One region of the Rothia sp. 11273D007AR genome, then DNA from elsewhere that is predicted to be linked to it. Evidence: riboswitches for the same ligand, from Rfam matches in the RefSeq annotation. Region 1 holds a riboswitch; each other region holds the start of a gene.
What was found. Region 1 has a riboswitch for S-adenosylmethionine ahead of ACED88_RS07255 (LLM class flavin-dependent oxidoreductase). Riboswitches for the same ligand answer to the same signal wherever they lie in the genome.
Positions count from the first base shown of each region.

Region 2: another riboswitch for S-adenosylmethionine. It lies ahead of ACED88_RS03290 (nuclease PIN); the one in region 1 lies ahead of ACED88_RS07255 (LLM class flavin-dependent oxidoreductase).
Region 3: another riboswitch for S-adenosylmethionine. It lies ahead of ACED88_RS03245 (methionine ABC transporter ATP-binding protein); the one in region 1 lies ahead of ACED88_RS07255 (LLM class flavin-dependent oxidoreductase).
Region 4: another riboswitch for S-adenosylmethionine. It lies ahead of ACED88_RS00425 (O-acetylhomoserine aminocarboxypropyltransferase/cysteine synthase family protein); the one in region 1 lies ahead of ACED88_RS07255 (LLM class flavin-dependent oxidoreductase).

Region 1 covers NZ_JBPPWJ010000010.1:101,791-105,577, forward strand. Annotated here, with positions in the region: gene cls (cardiolipin synthase) at 1-615, shown strand, start outside; gene ACED88_RS07255 (LLM class flavin-dependent oxidoreductase) at 711-2,177, opposite strand; SAM riboswitch class IV at 2,286-2,386, opposite strand; SAM riboswitch class I at 2,588-2,681, shown strand; gene ACED88_RS07260 (ABC transporter ATP-binding protein) at 2,686-3,492, shown strand; gene ACED88_RS07265 (aliphatic sulfonate ABC transporter substrate-binding protein) at 3,501-3,787, shown strand, end outside.
Region 2 covers NZ_JBPPWJ010000004.1:80,262-84,048, reverse strand. Annotated here, with positions in the region: gene ACED88_RS03295 (DEAD/DEAH box helicase) at 1-1,091, opposite strand, end outside; SAM riboswitch class IV at 1,242-1,369, shown strand; gene ACED88_RS03290 (nuclease PIN) at 1,405-1,620, shown strand; gene ACED88_RS03285 (plasmid stabilization protein) at 1,617-2,048, shown strand; gene ACED88_RS03280 (SDR family NAD(P)-dependent oxidoreductase) at 2,260-3,033, opposite strand; gene ACED88_RS03275 (cell division protein PerM) at 3,146-3,787, shown strand, end outside.
Region 3 covers NZ_JBPPWJ010000004.1:70,585-74,371, reverse strand. Annotated here, with positions in the region: gene ACED88_RS03255 (substrate-binding domain-containing protein) at 1-266, opposite strand, end outside; gene ACED88_RS03250 (TetR/AcrR family transcriptional regulator) at 497-1,045, shown strand; SAM riboswitch class I at 1,203-1,293, shown strand; gene ACED88_RS03245 (methionine ABC transporter ATP-binding protein) at 1,388-2,200, shown strand; gene ACED88_RS03240 (methionine ABC transporter permease) at 2,193-2,855, shown strand; gene ACED88_RS03235 (LLM class flavin-dependent oxidoreductase) at 2,888-3,787, shown strand, end outside.
Region 4 covers NZ_JBPPWJ010000001.1:92,368-96,154, forward strand. Annotated here, with positions in the region: gene ACED88_RS00420 (S9 family peptidase) at 1-1,509, opposite strand, end outside; SAM riboswitch class IV at 1,648-1,765, shown strand; gene ACED88_RS00425 (O-acetylhomoserine aminocarboxypropyltransferase/cysteine synthase family protein) at 1,887-3,233, shown strand; gene metX (homoserine O-acetyltransferase MetX) at 3,248-3,787, shown strand, end outside.

The DNA.
Region 1 (3,787 bases):
CTTCTGCTCGATGAAATCGACGCCGACATCGAAGCCCACGACGAGGCAGGGCAGGAGGGCCAGCGTCCGCTCGCCCAGATTGTGCCCTCTGGCCCCGGGTTCGAAACCGAAAACAACCTGCGCCTGATCAACCACCTGATTTACAACGCAGAAGACCGCATCACTATCTGCTCGCCCTACTTCGTGCCCGAAGAGACCCTGCTGCAGGCTCTGACCAACATGGCACTCTCGGGTATCGACGTGACCCTGATTGTCTGCGAGAAGGGTGACCAGTTCCTGCCGATTATGGGGCAGCGCTCCTACTACGAGCAGCTGCTCCGCTCGGGTGTGAACATTCAGCAGTACCCCGGCCCCACCGTGCTGCACTCCAAGTTCATGATTGTGGACGACGAAATCACCTTCATCGGCTCATCCAACATGGACCCCCGCTCCTTCGCCCTCAACTTTGAGGTCTCCACTTTTATCGTGGGCAAGGCTATGGTGCAGGAACTCGAAGGCGTAGCCCGGGACTACATCTCCCGCTGCAAGCGCCTGCGCTACGACGAGTGGGTCAACCGCCCCAACCACCAAAAGGTTGCCGAGAACCTCTGCCGCCTGTGGAGCGCCCTGCTCTAACCGTCGGCACGGCTTAAAGAAGATAAGGACGCCGCCCCGCACTCCCCTGCCCGTTGGCAGGAAGGTGCGGGGCGGCGTCCTTACAGCGCTAAGACCTAGTGGCCTGCGGCCTCAGCCTTCTCAGCGTTCTCAAGCGCCAGCTTGAGGAAGTCACGAGCCGGGGTGTCGGCAGCGGAGGGCTTACCCGCGTAAGCACCGCGGTACTTGGCAGCCGGGTGGCGCTCGTCCACGTACTTGTTACCCTCACCAAAGAGGCTCTCGCGCAGGGTAGAGCCCTCATAGGCGGTGCGGTAGCGGCCGCGCTTCTGCAGCTCGGGAACAACGAACTCAACGAAGTCCTCGAAGGAGCCGGGGGAAACGTGGTAGGCCAGGTTGATGCCGTCCAGGCCGCCCTCGTCAATCCACTTCTCCAGCTCATCGGCAACAGTCTGGGGAGAACCCACCAGAACCGCACCCATACCACCGGTGGCGCAGTGCTCGGCGATGTCCTTGCGGGTCCACTCCTTCTCCTTATCCTGCAGGGTGAAGGGGGTCAGGAAGGACTGAATCGACTCGGTCTCAACGTACTTGAGGGCCTCGTCCTCATCGAACTGATCCAGGTCAAGGCCGCTCCAGCCGCCGATGATGCCCTGGGACGCCTCAACGTTCTGGTACTTGAGGTACTCAGCGTACTTGGCCTGAGCCTTCTCATCGGTCTCGTCCACAACGACGGAGAGCATAGCCAGAATCTTCACGTCATCGCGCTTGCGGCCGGCCTTCTCAGCCTCAGAACGGATACGCTCGGTCAGCACCTTGGTCAGGTGGGGGCGCAGGGCGGTAATGAAGATAGCCTCGGCGTGCTGGCCCGAGAAAGCCTGACCGCGGGAGGACGCACCGGCCTGGAAAATCACGGGGGTGCGCTGGGGTGAAGGCTCGGTCAGGGCGATGCCGGGCACCTGGAAGTACTTGCCCTTGTGCAGGATGGGGTGAACCTTAGAGGGGTCAGCAAAGACACCGTTTTCACGGTCGCGGGGCACAGAGCCGTCCTCCCAAGAGCCTTCCCACAGCTTGTAGCAGACGTCGAGGAACTCTTCGGCAATCTCGTACCGCTCATCGTGGTCAATCTGACCGGGCAGACCCTGGTTCTCAGCAGCAGACTGAAGGTAGGAGGTCACCACATTGAAGCCCACGCGACCACCGGTCAGGTGATCCAGGGTGGAGTAGGAACGGGCCAGAGTGTAGGGCTGGTTGTAGGTCACAGCGGCGGTCACGCCAAAGCCCAGGTGCTCGGTGACAGCGGCCATAGCAGAAATCTGCAGGAAGGGGTCACCCACAGGAACCTGGGCGCCGTCCTTCAGCACGGGAGCTACTGAATCCTTGTAGACATCGTAGACACCCACCACGTCAGCGATAAAGACAGCGTCAAACAGACCCTTCTCGCAGACCTTGGCCAGGTCGGTCCAGTACTTAATGGTGTTGTACTCATCCGCACGGTTACGGGGGTGACGCCACAGGCCAAAGCTCTGGTGGCTGGTAGTGGTCATATCGAAGGCGTTGACGACGATGCGCTTCTTCTCGGTCATGAACCGGGCCCTTTCACAGGTGGTGCTTGGCCCTCCGCGCCCGTGCTGCCGCCGGCGTCCTTACCCAAAGGAAAAGGCGCCGAGCCTTCGCGAAGGTGGCGCCTGGGTGCGCCGTACTTGCATTACTGCCTGATCCTCATCTGGGGCACCCCGCTACGGGAGAGGGTTGCCGCCCAACTAGCCAGAGCTTGACGTTGGGACTCTTGATCTTGAGATTTAGTGTAGCCCTCACAGCCCGCCAAGAGGCAAGCATCTGAGGCTACGTTTCACATTGTGGCACGTGTTGAGCAGTGTTACGCTCACCTGCGAGTTCCGGTCAGTTTCACCCACTGCGTCACACTCGTAACCAGGCGAAATACCGCGTCATACTCTTGCCCGGTTCCAACAAACGCCCCTAGCGTTGAAAGCGTTAACCATCCAGAGCGACCGAGAGACTTGGCTCAACGACGTCGCAGCAACCTCCCTCCACCAGGGGTCGGTGCTAACGCCAAGAGACGATGGAGAAAGCATGAGCGCACCCACGCTAGAACGCACCCCCACCACCCTCACAGCCTGCGAAATCGACTTCAATGCCGTCGGCAAGACCTTCATCGGCGAGCGCGGGGAGACCCGCACCGTCCTTGAAAACGTTTCTTTTACCGCCTACCCCGGTGAGATTATTTCGATTATTGGTTCCTCGGGCTGCGGCAAGTCGACCCTCTTGCGGGCTGCTGCCGGCCTGGGGGCAGCGACCGCCGGTACCGTCACGATTGACGGCAGCCCGGTACGGGGTCTCGATTCCCGTGTGGCTATTGGTTTCCAGGAGCCGCGCCTGCTGCCCTGGCGCACCGTTGAAAAGAACGTGGCGCTGGGTCTGCCCAAGGGTACCCCCAAGGACGTTGCCCGCGAGCAGGTTGCCCGCCTTCTGGACGTCGTGGGGCTGGCAGACTACGCCCAGCACCGCCCCCGTGAGATTTCCGGTGGCATGGCTCAGCGCGCCTCCCTGGCCCGGGCGCTGGCGCGGAACCCCGGCGTCCTGCTGCTGGATGAGCCCTTCGGCGCCCTTGATGCCCTCACCCGCATTAACATGCAGGATCTGCTGCTCGATATTCATGCCCACGACCCGGCCACCGTCCTGCTGGTCACCCACGACGTGGAAGAAGCCCTCTACCTCTCAGACCGGGTGATTGTGCTGGGTAAGCCGGACCCCGCTGCGCCCGCGACGATTGCCCGCATCGTGGAGGTGCCCGATCACCGCCCGCGCGACCGCGGCAACCCCGCGCTCTCGTCCCTGCGCAAAGAACTTTTGGCCGAACTCGGCGTTGAAGAACACTAGGAATACACATGTCACTCATTTCTCGTCTCACCACCACCTCTGCCCTGCTCGCAACCGGCACCCTACTACTGACCGGGTGTCTGGCAGGGGAAAACGCTTCTACCGCCGATACTTCTGCAGCAGCGGGCGACACCACCGTCACCATCGACTACGCCACCTACAACCCGCTCTCCCTGATTATCAAGGAAAAGGGTTGGCTAGAGACCGCCCTGCAGGAGCAGGGTAAGGATGTCGAGTGGGTACAGTCAGCCGGTTCGAACAAGGCTAATGAGGCCCTGCGCTCCGGTGCGATTGA
Region 2 (3,787 bases), on a different contig from region 1:
TGGGTAAAACTAGCGGGCAGGGTGTAGGCCCCCCAGCGGAGCAGGGGAGTCAGGCGCAGGGCATCGGCGGACGACCCCCGCTCGGGTACCGGTTCAAGGGCCAGTTCAACCTGGGGAGCGCTCGCGATAGTCAGACCGGTTTCTTTGCCGTCTAAGAGGACAGACAGACCCACCTCGCTAGCAGATTCCAGCATCTGCCAGAGCAGGGAAGAATCCACATTCGAGATAGAAGCCCAGTCGCGGTGGGAGGAATAGATGGACTGGGAGCCCCGAATCACCGCGTAAAACTCATTGAACCAGGCCGCGTGCTCGGGGAGCAGACCGGTTCCTGCCGACCCGGCGGCAGAGCCCGAAAACTTCTCCCAGCTCAAACCGCCCTTAATCCACTTGCCGCGGGCCCCCATCATCAGGGGCCGGGCTTCAAGCGATACGCGGGGCGCCCCGATGTTCTTGGTCCACCCGTACTTACCGGGCACCACCAGACGCAAATCAAGGGCACCGGTCACCCGGTGATTGCGGCTATCGTAGCTGGGGCGGGCAGCAAGAGAGTGGGCCAGGGACCGCCGCCAAGCCGGCAGGGACTGCCCAGCCCGAGCACCGGCGTCCGCCTGCTCTTCGGTACCGGCACTCGCCTGCTCACCCCGGTGTTCCCGCAGCAAATCCGCGGCCCGCTGCAGGCCCACCGTATCGGCCATCTCCAGGATTTCCTGTACCTTCTCGTCGGTGCTCGCTGTGGTCTTCCAGGTACTTGAGGATGCCGTCATAGCCCGCTTGGCCTTGGCCGTACGGTCGATTGCGGTCAGCATCAGCGCCACCGCGTGCTTGCAGTTGTGGGCCACCGGGCAGGAACAGGTCGCCGAAAAAGCATAGGAGCCTGCGGTGACCTCCGCGGGGAAGGCCACCCTCGCGGTGTAGGGGGCAGAACCCGAGCCAGCCACCTGCCCCTCCAGCACCCGCGCCTGCTCGTCATAGGTGTAACGAATGACGTTACCCTCCCGCATATACCGCTGCCCCCGCGTGTAGGCACCAGAGCCCACCTGCCGAATAATGGCGGGGGCTGTCACCGGGATTTCAGGGAAAGAAGTAGACACAGGCGCACCTTCACAACAGAGCAAATACCTAGTCTTCTAGCGTATCGCACCGCCTTACCCACAGTGCCCACGGGCTGGTTCGTCACAGTAAGAAAAATTTCTGAGACCGGTGTTTACAGAAGCGCCAACAGCGGGTTATGCTTTTACCAGCTTCAAGAGATTCAACTGTCAAGCTCCGACTTTGGTTGAACGCCAACCCCATGTTCACGGGTGGCTCGGATGACGAAGCGGTCTGCATCGCGCATTTCGGCGCTGTTTGGTGCAGGCAAGAGCAAGTTTCGAAAGGAATGCGCACTTTACGCGCAACGACGGCATGTCAAACGCTCGACCTCACGCCCACCGTCCTCACATCACCGTTCAGAAGAACATCTCTGCTGCCTCTGTACCCGCCCGCGGCGGCTACACCGCAATGAGCATCCAGGACTACACCCGCATCTCCAACGAGCGCAGCGAATTCCTCAACTTCCTGCTGGCCCCCAACCCCAGCGGTATCCCTGCAACTGAGTACGGTGTTCTGAAAGCTGCATGAGCCAGGTAGGTCTGCTTCTCGATTCCGATGTCCTTGCTGAGATCCGCAAGGCCAACCCGCACCCGCAGGTAGTGAACTGCCTGCGCCGCCGCTCCTACCGCACCATGTACATCTCGGTGCTCAGCCTCGGTGAACTCAAGGGGCTTTACCCCTACCCAGAAACCGAACGCTGGCTCGCTGAGCTCATGGATCGTTTCGACTCTCACGTACTAGAAGTCGATGCGAAGGTATCACTGGAGTGGGCCGGACGCCACGCCGAGAAGCATCTCCACCTGGTGGGTGGGCAGCGCCCCGCCCCCCTCGCCACAGCAGCCCTTGAGGGCCTGATGGCTGCCACCGCGACCGTCCACCAGCTTGAGATTATTTCGAGCAAGGCCGAGATTTATAAGTCCTGGGGCGTCCCGGCGGTGGATCCCTGGGAAGACTAGAGCCCGCAACATAGGTTCCACAGGCTCACGCTCGATGGAGCCCAGCAGATTCCGAGCGCGCGAGGAAACAAATCTGCGGGCGGAATAGGCGCAAGCCTGACCCTCACGCCCCGCCTAACGGCGGATTCCGTTCGCTCTTGCGTGCTCGCGCGCTCGCACCCGCTCACTTCATCCGAGCCAGCAGCTTCGCTGTGAGCCTGCGGAACCTTATCTAATAGTCTCGCGTTCTCGCTATCGCAGCTGCCACCAGCCGGCGGGGTAGCACCCGTGCGGCTGCGACCGTTAGTTTGTAGGGTAAGGACGGCACACAGATCGGCTTACCTACCGTGACCGCAGCGATACCTTCGGCAACAACCCGTTGGGGGCTCAGCCATAAAAAGTCCGGTAGGCGGGGCTCGCCCTGGCCCATGGCGTCGTGGAACTCTGAGCGGGTTAGACCCGGGCATAGGGCCGTTACATGGATACCCCGATGTGAATACTGCAGGTGGGCCGATTCTGAGGCTACCACGAGGAAACGTTTAACCGCTGAGTAGGTGCCGCCGGGGGTAAAGGCTGCCACTGATGCAACGTTAATAATGCGGCCCCGCCCGCGCGGCAGCATGGCAACAATCGCCGTGTGCATGAGCTGGAGCGGGACCCTGGCCAGTACGTCGACCTGGTCTAGGTGGCGTTCTACGGGTGCTGCATCAAAGCTCTTGCCGAGACCGAAACCCGCGTTGTTGACCAGTATCTCAACGGGGCGCTCAACCTGCTGTAGGCGCTTAACTAGGCGGGCGACGTCCTGCTCCACCAGCAAATCGGCAGGGATTACCTCAACATCTACCGCGTACCTGTCGCGCAGCTGGCCTGCTAGGTCTTCTAGAGTCTCGACCCGCCGGGCGGTGAGTACCAGGTTGTACCCGGCTGCTGCATACTGGCGGGCAAACTCGGCGCCTATACCTGCCGAAGCGCCGGTGATCATCACATACGAAGTTTCACTGCTCATGGCTCCCACTCTACAGCCGGGGCGAGCTGGGCCGGTTATCTTCACCGCACTCTTACCCTGTATACCGGAGCCATCAGGCACACAACAGAGAAACATGACATGATGAAAGACGATGAATACCACCGCTCACCCCAAACGTTCCCTCCCTATGCCCCTGTGGCTGCAGGGCTCAGTTGAACTTGCCCTCGTTGCGCTGGCCTCTTACCTCACCGTCGTCCTGCTTCTGGTGGCGGTCTGGTACACCAACGGCTTCAACAGCAGCGGTACCCTAGCCGGTGCTGTCTCTGTGGCCGGGCACCTGTGGCTACTGGTTCACGGCGTTCCCCTGAACATGAATATCCCCGAGCAGGGGGTCTTCTCAGCGGTGACCGGAACCATGAGCCTGGTACCCCTGGGCCTCACACTGATCCCCCTAGCCCTCTGTTACCGCTCCGGCCGCCGCCTGGCCCGCGCCAGCTACGAGGGCCAGTTCTGGCAACCCCTGGCCGGTGGTCTTCTCGCCTACGCCGTGGTGGGCGCCGGGGTGAGCCTGCTATCCACCAACGACTTCTTCTCCACCTCACCCGTCCTTGCCGCACTGGTACCCCTCTGGGTAGCTACCCTGGGCATCATCTTGGGCGGGTACGCCGAATCGCGCTCGCTAGCCGCCATGATCGGTGTGAACGCGGCTGACTGGGTGAAGAAATTCAGCCAGTATTCCCGCTGGGCAGGCTCCTACGTCTGGGCCCTGCTGAGGGCGGCCCTGGTGAGCGTA
Region 3 (3,787 bases), on a different contig from region 1:
GTGTCCTCGTCCACGGGCATAGCCTTCAGCGCTGCTGCCATAGGTTCGGTGGTGGCCACGGTGACAGCCTGGGTGGTTGAGCAGGCAGCCGGAACGGTCTGGCCGCTGGTCGTTGACTGTTCCCTATCAGAGGTGATGTTGGTGTAGGCGATAGCGCCGCCGCAGAGCAAAATCACGGCTGCAGCGCCGGTTGCAATCCACTTGCGGCTATTCTTCTTCTGCTTCTCAATACGCTCTTGACGGCGCGATTTGGCGGTGTTCACCATGGGGTGGGTGCCTCTTCCCTAATGCTGTGCGGTGGGGTGTGCGAGCGGGGGTCCCTCAGCAGGTGCGACTGATGAGGCACTCGCATGCGCGGCTAACTACTGCTGGGTAGCGCCGCTGGTTCGCCCTTTAGTGTAGCAAGAAAGGGGTGTTGGTGACGGGGTTTATAGGACGGTGGCGGCGGGCTGCTGTGCTTTAAAATGGGAGGGTGCCGAAAGTCAGTGAAGAGTATATGCGTTCCCGTCGTGCCGAGCTTGTTGCGGCTGCCCGCGCTGTGTTTATGCAGAAGGGGTATCAGCAGGCGTCGATGAGCGAGGTGATTGCGGCCTCGGGCTTATCTGCCGGGGCGATTTATAACCACTTTTCGGGGAAAACCGAGATTATGGCTGCGGCTGCCCGGGTAGACCTCTCTCAGTTTGAGGCGCGCAGCGATGAGCTGCCCTGGGAGTTTGTGGAGCGCTGTCTGGTGACCCTGCGGGACGACGAGCAGCTCACGCGTTTTTTGGCGATCACCTGGGGTGAGGCCGTGACGGTACCTGAGGTCGCTGAGGTCGTGGATGAACAGCTGGGCCTCTTGCGCTCCCGCGTGGTAGCGAGCTACCGGGCCTGGGCTGAGACCGAACTCGATTTTTCCCCCTCGGAGCTAGAAACCTGGTTACAGATGCTGGGCTCGGCGGTGCTGTCTGTGCTGACCGGCTTTGTGGTGCAGGCCAGCACCGTGCGCGACTTTGACGCCGAAAGCTACTTCGAATTTGCCCGCACCATTTTGCGGCAGGCCTAGCCTCCCTTTTTCCTGCGCGGACGCCGGTGAGCTGCTCACCGGCGTCCGTTTGTCTTTGTTGTTGCATAAGGCGTCATAAAAAGTAAGACAGGACATATTAGGTCGCACAAGGTTAAAAAGTTGGTACAGCTTTCGCCTAACCCATAGGCTAGCAACATCACCATCAAGAGCGACCGAGAGATCTGGCTCGAAGACGTCGCAGCAACCAGCCCTACCGGGCACGGTGCTACCGCCAGAACCGATGGGTTCTCCGTTTCTCTCTGAAATACACCCACCCCTGATGCTATTCAGTGAGGCGGGATCCCCCTCGCAATACTGCACTAAGTCATTGCAAGGAGACATATGATTTCATTACGGGATATTAGCGTGGAATATACCCGCGGGTCTGAAACGGTTCGAGCCGTTGACCGCGTCAACCTTGAGATAGCCCCCGGGTCTATTCAGGGCATCGTAGGGTTCTCTGGCGCGGGTAAATCTACCCTGCTACGCACCATCAACCTACTTGAACGCCCCACCAGCGGCACTGTAACGGTCAACGGTCAAAATCTCACCGATCTATCGGCCTCACAACTACGCCAGACCCGCCACAACATCGGTATGATTTTTCAGCATTTCAACCTGGTCGCTAACCTCACCGCCGTGAAAAACGTAGAGCTCTCTCTTAAGTTCGCAGGTATCCCACCGCGAGAACGGCGAGCGCGGGCACTGGAAGCTCTCAACATCGTTGATTTAGCCGATAAGGCTGACGCGTATCCAGGTCAGTTATCTGGCGGCCAGAAGCAACGCGTTGCTATTGCCAGAGCGCTAGCAACAAAGCCAAGCGTCCTCCTCTGCGACGAGCCTACGAGCGCCGTTGACCCGCGCACCACAACCTCTATCCTCCAGTACCTACGCACGATTAATGCTGAGTTGGGCATAACCACCGTAATTGTCACCCACGAAATGAACGTCATCAGGGCTCTAGCCCATAACGTGGCTGTACTTGAAAATGGCCAGCTGGTAGAACGCTTTGACCTTTCCCGTCTTCTAGATCCAGCCTTCACCCCCACCAGTGAAATCGGGCGACTGCTACAAAACGACGACATCGTGCTTACAGACCCGACCTCACGTGTGCCCCCAGCGAACGCCCTTCTACAGGAGCTAACCCATGTTTGAGCGAATTATCGAAGTTTCACCCGAAATCTGGCTAGCCCTGGGGCAAACACTCATTATGTTGTTGGTGGCTATTCCCCTGGCAGTCCTCTTCGGAACCCCTCTGGGAATCTTGCTCTACCTCATTGGTCCCAAGGGACTGCACCACAAGCCCATCCTCCACAAGGTTCTTGACACAGCCGTCAACATCGTGAGGTCCTTCCCTTTCCTCATTCTTCTTATTGCAATCATCCCGTTCACCCGTCTACTGGTAGGCACCAGCCTCGGTACCGCCGCAGTCTGTGTACCTCTTACCATCAACGCTATTCCCTACTTTGCCCGCTTTGTCGAACAGAATCTCACCCAGCTAGGTGACGGAACCGTTGAAGCGGCTCTTGCCATGGGCGCAAAAGCTCGACACATCATTACCGACGTCCTCCTTGTAGACGCCCGCCCTGCCCTGGTCACATCAATCACCATTATGACCGTCAGCTTTATCTCATACTCAGCTATGGCAGGCCTGGTAGGCGGGGGAGGCATCGGCGACTTCGCGATTCGCTACGGCTACTACCGCTACGAAACACCGCTCATGATTGTCGCCATCCTGCTCATGATTGCCCTCGTCTCTCTCGTACAGTTCAGCGGTTCTCGCCTATCTCGAGCCCTCGACAAGCGCTAAAAATAAATTTTTCACAGTCCAAGGGGACACCTATGTCAAAAACACACACCCCCAACCGTAAACGCCTGCTCTTGAGTGCTTTCGTTATGAATACTGGAAGCCACATCAGAGGTGGTCTCTGGCGACACCCCGAAGCCGAACAGCACCGATTCAACGAACTTGCTCTATGGCAAGATTTAGCCCGCCAGCTCGAAACAGCAAAGTTCGATGCCCTCTTCTTAGCTGACGTTGTAGGCGTCTACGGCGATTACGGCGGAAATAGCGACGCACTGATCCAAAAGGGACTGCAGATACCGTCAAACGATCCGCTCGTTCTAGCGTCTGCGCTTGCCGCTACTACGGAGCACCTGGGTCTTGCTATAACCTCATCCACCATCCAGGCCCACCCCTTCACCTTCGCGCGTCAGCTCTCGACGTTGGATCATCTGAGCGGGGGCCGAGTAGCCTGGAATATCGTTACCAGTGCCCTCGAAAATGCCCACCGTAACTTTGGGGCAGAAACAATCCCTGAACACGATAGCCGCTATGACGAAGCTGAAGAATACCTAGATGTGGTGTATAAGCTGTGGGAAGGGTCTTGGTCGCACAACGCCCTGAAACTAGATAAAGAATCTGGGATTTTTGCTGACCCAACTGGAGTGAGGCCTATCAACCACAGAGGCAAGCGATACTCTGTCGATGGACCTCATCTAGTAGCTCCTAGCCCGCAGCGTACTCCTTTCCTTTTCCAAGCAGGCAGCTCCCCTCGAGGTACTCGCTTCGCTGCCCGCCATGCTGAGGCTACCTTCATTTTTGCCCCTAACCCGGCTCACGCTGCTAAGGTTTCAAGCCGGTTAGAGACGGCAGCTGCTGAAGTAGGACGGAAGCGGGAGGACATCAAACTCTTTGCTGGTCTGTCCTTTACCGTGGGCTCTACTGAGGAAGAAGCTCAC
Region 4 (3,787 bases), on a different contig from region 1:
GGGGTCCATGGAGGACTCATAGGACCCGTAGCCGTACTGAATCAGGGGGTTTTCCTGGGCCTTATCGAGGTCGGCGCGGTGCATGACGGAGAGCGGAATCATGGCTCCGTCCGCTGCCGGTGCCCACATGCGGTAGGCGGTGTAGTTCTCGGGCTCGTAGCCGATGACGGGGGTGCGGCGGCGCAGCACGAGGTCGTCGGTATCGGGGAAGTAGTCGTAGACGCTGCTGGGGGTGAGGTAGGAGGTGTAGTTCAGGCGGATAACCGGAGACATGATGTTCACACCGGAGAAGGCTGACGTGTAGAGCTCTTCGGTGAAGCCGCCGGGCTCATAGAGGTCAATGCCCTGGGGGTGGGCAGAAGCCACCTGCTCCGCGAGCGCGGTACGCGGGGCCACAAACACCTTGACGGTGGTGTTCTCACGGGCCATCAGGACCAGATGGTTGCGGGAGAACTTGAAACCCTCTAGGCGGACGTCCGTGCGGTGGGGCACCAGGGGAATCCAGCTGGCCTTGAAGTCGGCAAAGGGTACGTACTCTTCCCGCAGGGGAGCCAGCACGATTTCGCCGTTGGGGGCCTCGTGGTTGTGGCCGATGACCAGGTAGCCGGTGCCCTCCACATCGATAACGTCGGTGGAGTACTCGATGCCGGCGTCCCGCTTCATGATGAGCGTGGGCTCTAGCTGGCCCAGCTCGTGGATGTTAATAATGCGGGTCTCTGAATACTCGGAGTTTGAAGAGGTAATGACCACGTGGGTTCGGGAGGACGACATCCCGGCTCCCAGCCAGAGCCCGTTGTCGTCCTCGCGGTAGAGGGCAAAATCTTCAGACGCACTGGTGCCGATAGCGTGGGCACGCACCTCATAGGGGCGCCAGGACTCATCGGCTACCGAGTAGATCAGGTGCTTAGCGCCGGAGGCAAAGAAAGCACCAGCGAAGACGTCCTCAATCTTTTCCTCCAGAATCTCACCGGTATCGAGGTTCTTGAAGTACTGGGTGTAGCGCTCGTCGCCCGAGTCATCAACACCGAAGGTCAGCAGGGAGCCGTCGCGAGTGACCTGGAAGGAACCCAGGGAGAAAAAGGCCATGTCGCGGGCAAACTCGTTGCAGTCCAATACGACCTGCTCGCCGTCAAGCGGCTCACCGGGGCGGACGACCGGCGGCTGGTAGCGCTCTTCAACGCTGCCCTCTGTGAGGGCGGGGACGCGGCACATGACCGGGTACTGCTCACCGGCAACCGTGCGGTTAAAGTACCACCAGGCCCCGCGGCGCGAGGGCACCGACATATCGGTGAGCTGGGTGCGCCCCTTAATCTCTTCAAAAATAGCGTCCCGAAGGGGCTGCTGGTCTTCTGTGACCGCCTCGGTAAAGGCGTTCTCAGCGCGTAGATACTCTAGAACCTCGGCGCTTTCCTTATCGCGCAACCACTCATAGTGATCAACAAAAGTATCACCGTGATGGGTGCGCTCAACGGGTACACGCTTGGCAAGAGGAGGAGTCAGAGACATCATCAGCCCTTTCGTAAAAACTCGCTTCCCACCATTCTAAATGACGCTCATAGAACGTAACGTACGCAATACAAGGACACATGCTGAAACTTTAGAGCCCTTTCTTGACGGTCCCCGGGTGAGCCAGCCAGACTAGAGACAGGTCAAGAGAACCAGCGCTAAGCCCCAGCTAGCTGGTCGGCAACCCTCCACTCGCGGTGGGGTGCCCTGGGTGATGACCGGGCGTACCCACCGAGAACCAGGTACGCAAGCGCGGGACCGATGTGCCTCTATCTTCTGCGAGGGCATCAGATTCTTTTCCTCCTTACCCGGGCGGAAGATACGGCATGCGGCCCGTTTCAACTGAACACTGAAACAACGACCTCCCTAGGAGTAACCGCATGACCACCGAGAACACCGTTCCCACCCCCTCCAATCCCACCGGCTGGAAGTTCGAAACCCAGCAGATTCACGCAGGCCAGGAACCCGACGCGGCAACCGGCGCCCGTGCCCTACCCATCTACCAGACCACGTCCTTTGTCTTCAAGGACTCCGCCCAGGCAGCAGGTCGCTTCGCCCTCTCAGAGCTGGGCCCCATCTACTCCCGCATCAACAACCCCACCCAGGAAGCCGTTGAAAACCGTATCGCTGCCCTCGAAGGCGGCGTCGGCGCCCTGCTGCTGGCCAGCGGCCAGGCAGCGTCCACCTTCGCAATCCTGAATATCGCCGGTGCCGGGGACCACATCGTTGCCTCCCCCTCCCTTTACGGCGGCAGTTTCAACCTGCTCAAGTACACCCTCAAGAACCTCGGTATCGAAACCACCTTCGTTGACGATCCTGCTGACCCCGAGTCCTGGCGAGCAGCAGCCCGCGAGAACACCAAGGCCTTCTACGCAGAAACCCTGCCCAACCCCCGCGGCGACGTACTCGACATCGAGGCTATCTCGGGTGTAGCCCACGAGGTCGGTGTGCCCCTCATCGTTGATAACACCATTGCCACCCCCTACCTGCTCAACCCCATCAAGCACGGCGCTGACGTGGTTATCCACTCAGCCACCAAATACCTGGGCGGCCACGGCACCTCGGTCGGCGGCGTCATCGTAGACTCCGGTAACTTCGACTACGGCGCCTACCCCGACAAGTACCCCCTCTTCAACCAGCCCGACGAAAGCTACCACGGCCTGGTCTACGCCCGCGACCTCGGCGCGGACGGTGCCTTCGGAGTCAACCTCTCCTACATCCTCAAAGCCCGCGTCTCCCTCCTGCGCGACCTCGGCTCCTCCATCTCACCGACCAACGCCTTCAACATCGCCATCGGCCTTGAAACCCTCTCCCTGCGCGTAGAACGCCACGTAGAGAACGCCCTCAAAGTCGCCCAGTTCCTCAAAGACCACCCCCAGGTCGAATCGGTCACCTACTCCGGCCTGCCCGATTCCCCCTACTACGAACTGGCCCAAAAGTACCTGCCCAAGGGTGCTGGCGCCGTCCTCGGCTTCACCCTCAAGGACGCCGACGCCGAAACCGCCCAGAAATTCGTGGACTCCCTCTCCCTGCACTCCCTGCTGGTCAACATCGGTGACGTGCGCTCCCTGGCCGTACACCCGGCGTCCACCACCCACAGCCAGTCCACCACCGAAGAGCTTGAAGCTATCGGCATCAACCCCGCCTTCATCCGCCTTTCGGTAGGTATCGAACACATCGACGACATCCTCGCCGACCTCGAACTCGGCTTCACCGCCATCCGCTAAGGAAAGGTAGCCCAATGACGACCGCCCGCCCCGCTGAGACCACCCCCAACCGTACCGACGGCGTCCTCACCTACGCCAAAGTCGGCGACCTGACCCTCGAATCAGGGGCAGTGCTGCCCGACGTCACCATCGGCTACGAAACCTGGGGAACCCTCAACGAGGCGGGCGACAACGCCATTCTGATCCTGCACGCCCTGACCGGTGACACCCACGTCTCGGCAGGGCGAGTAGGGGCGGACGCCAGCGAGCAAGACCGCGCCTACGCCGAAGCCGCCGGGTGGTGGCCCACCGCCGTCGGCCCCGGCCGCGTGATCGACACCGACAAATACTTCGTCATCTCACCCAACATGCTCGGCGGCTGCTACGGCACCACCGGCCCAGCCTCACCCGCCCCGGCCAGTATCGACCCCGAACAAAAACCCTGGGGCTCCCGCTTCCCCCTCGTTACCATCCGCGACGGCGTCCGCGCCGAAAAACGCCTGCTCGACCAGCTCGGCGTTACCTCCCTCCACCACGTCATCGGCGGCTCCCTCGGCGGTGCCCGCGCCGCCGAA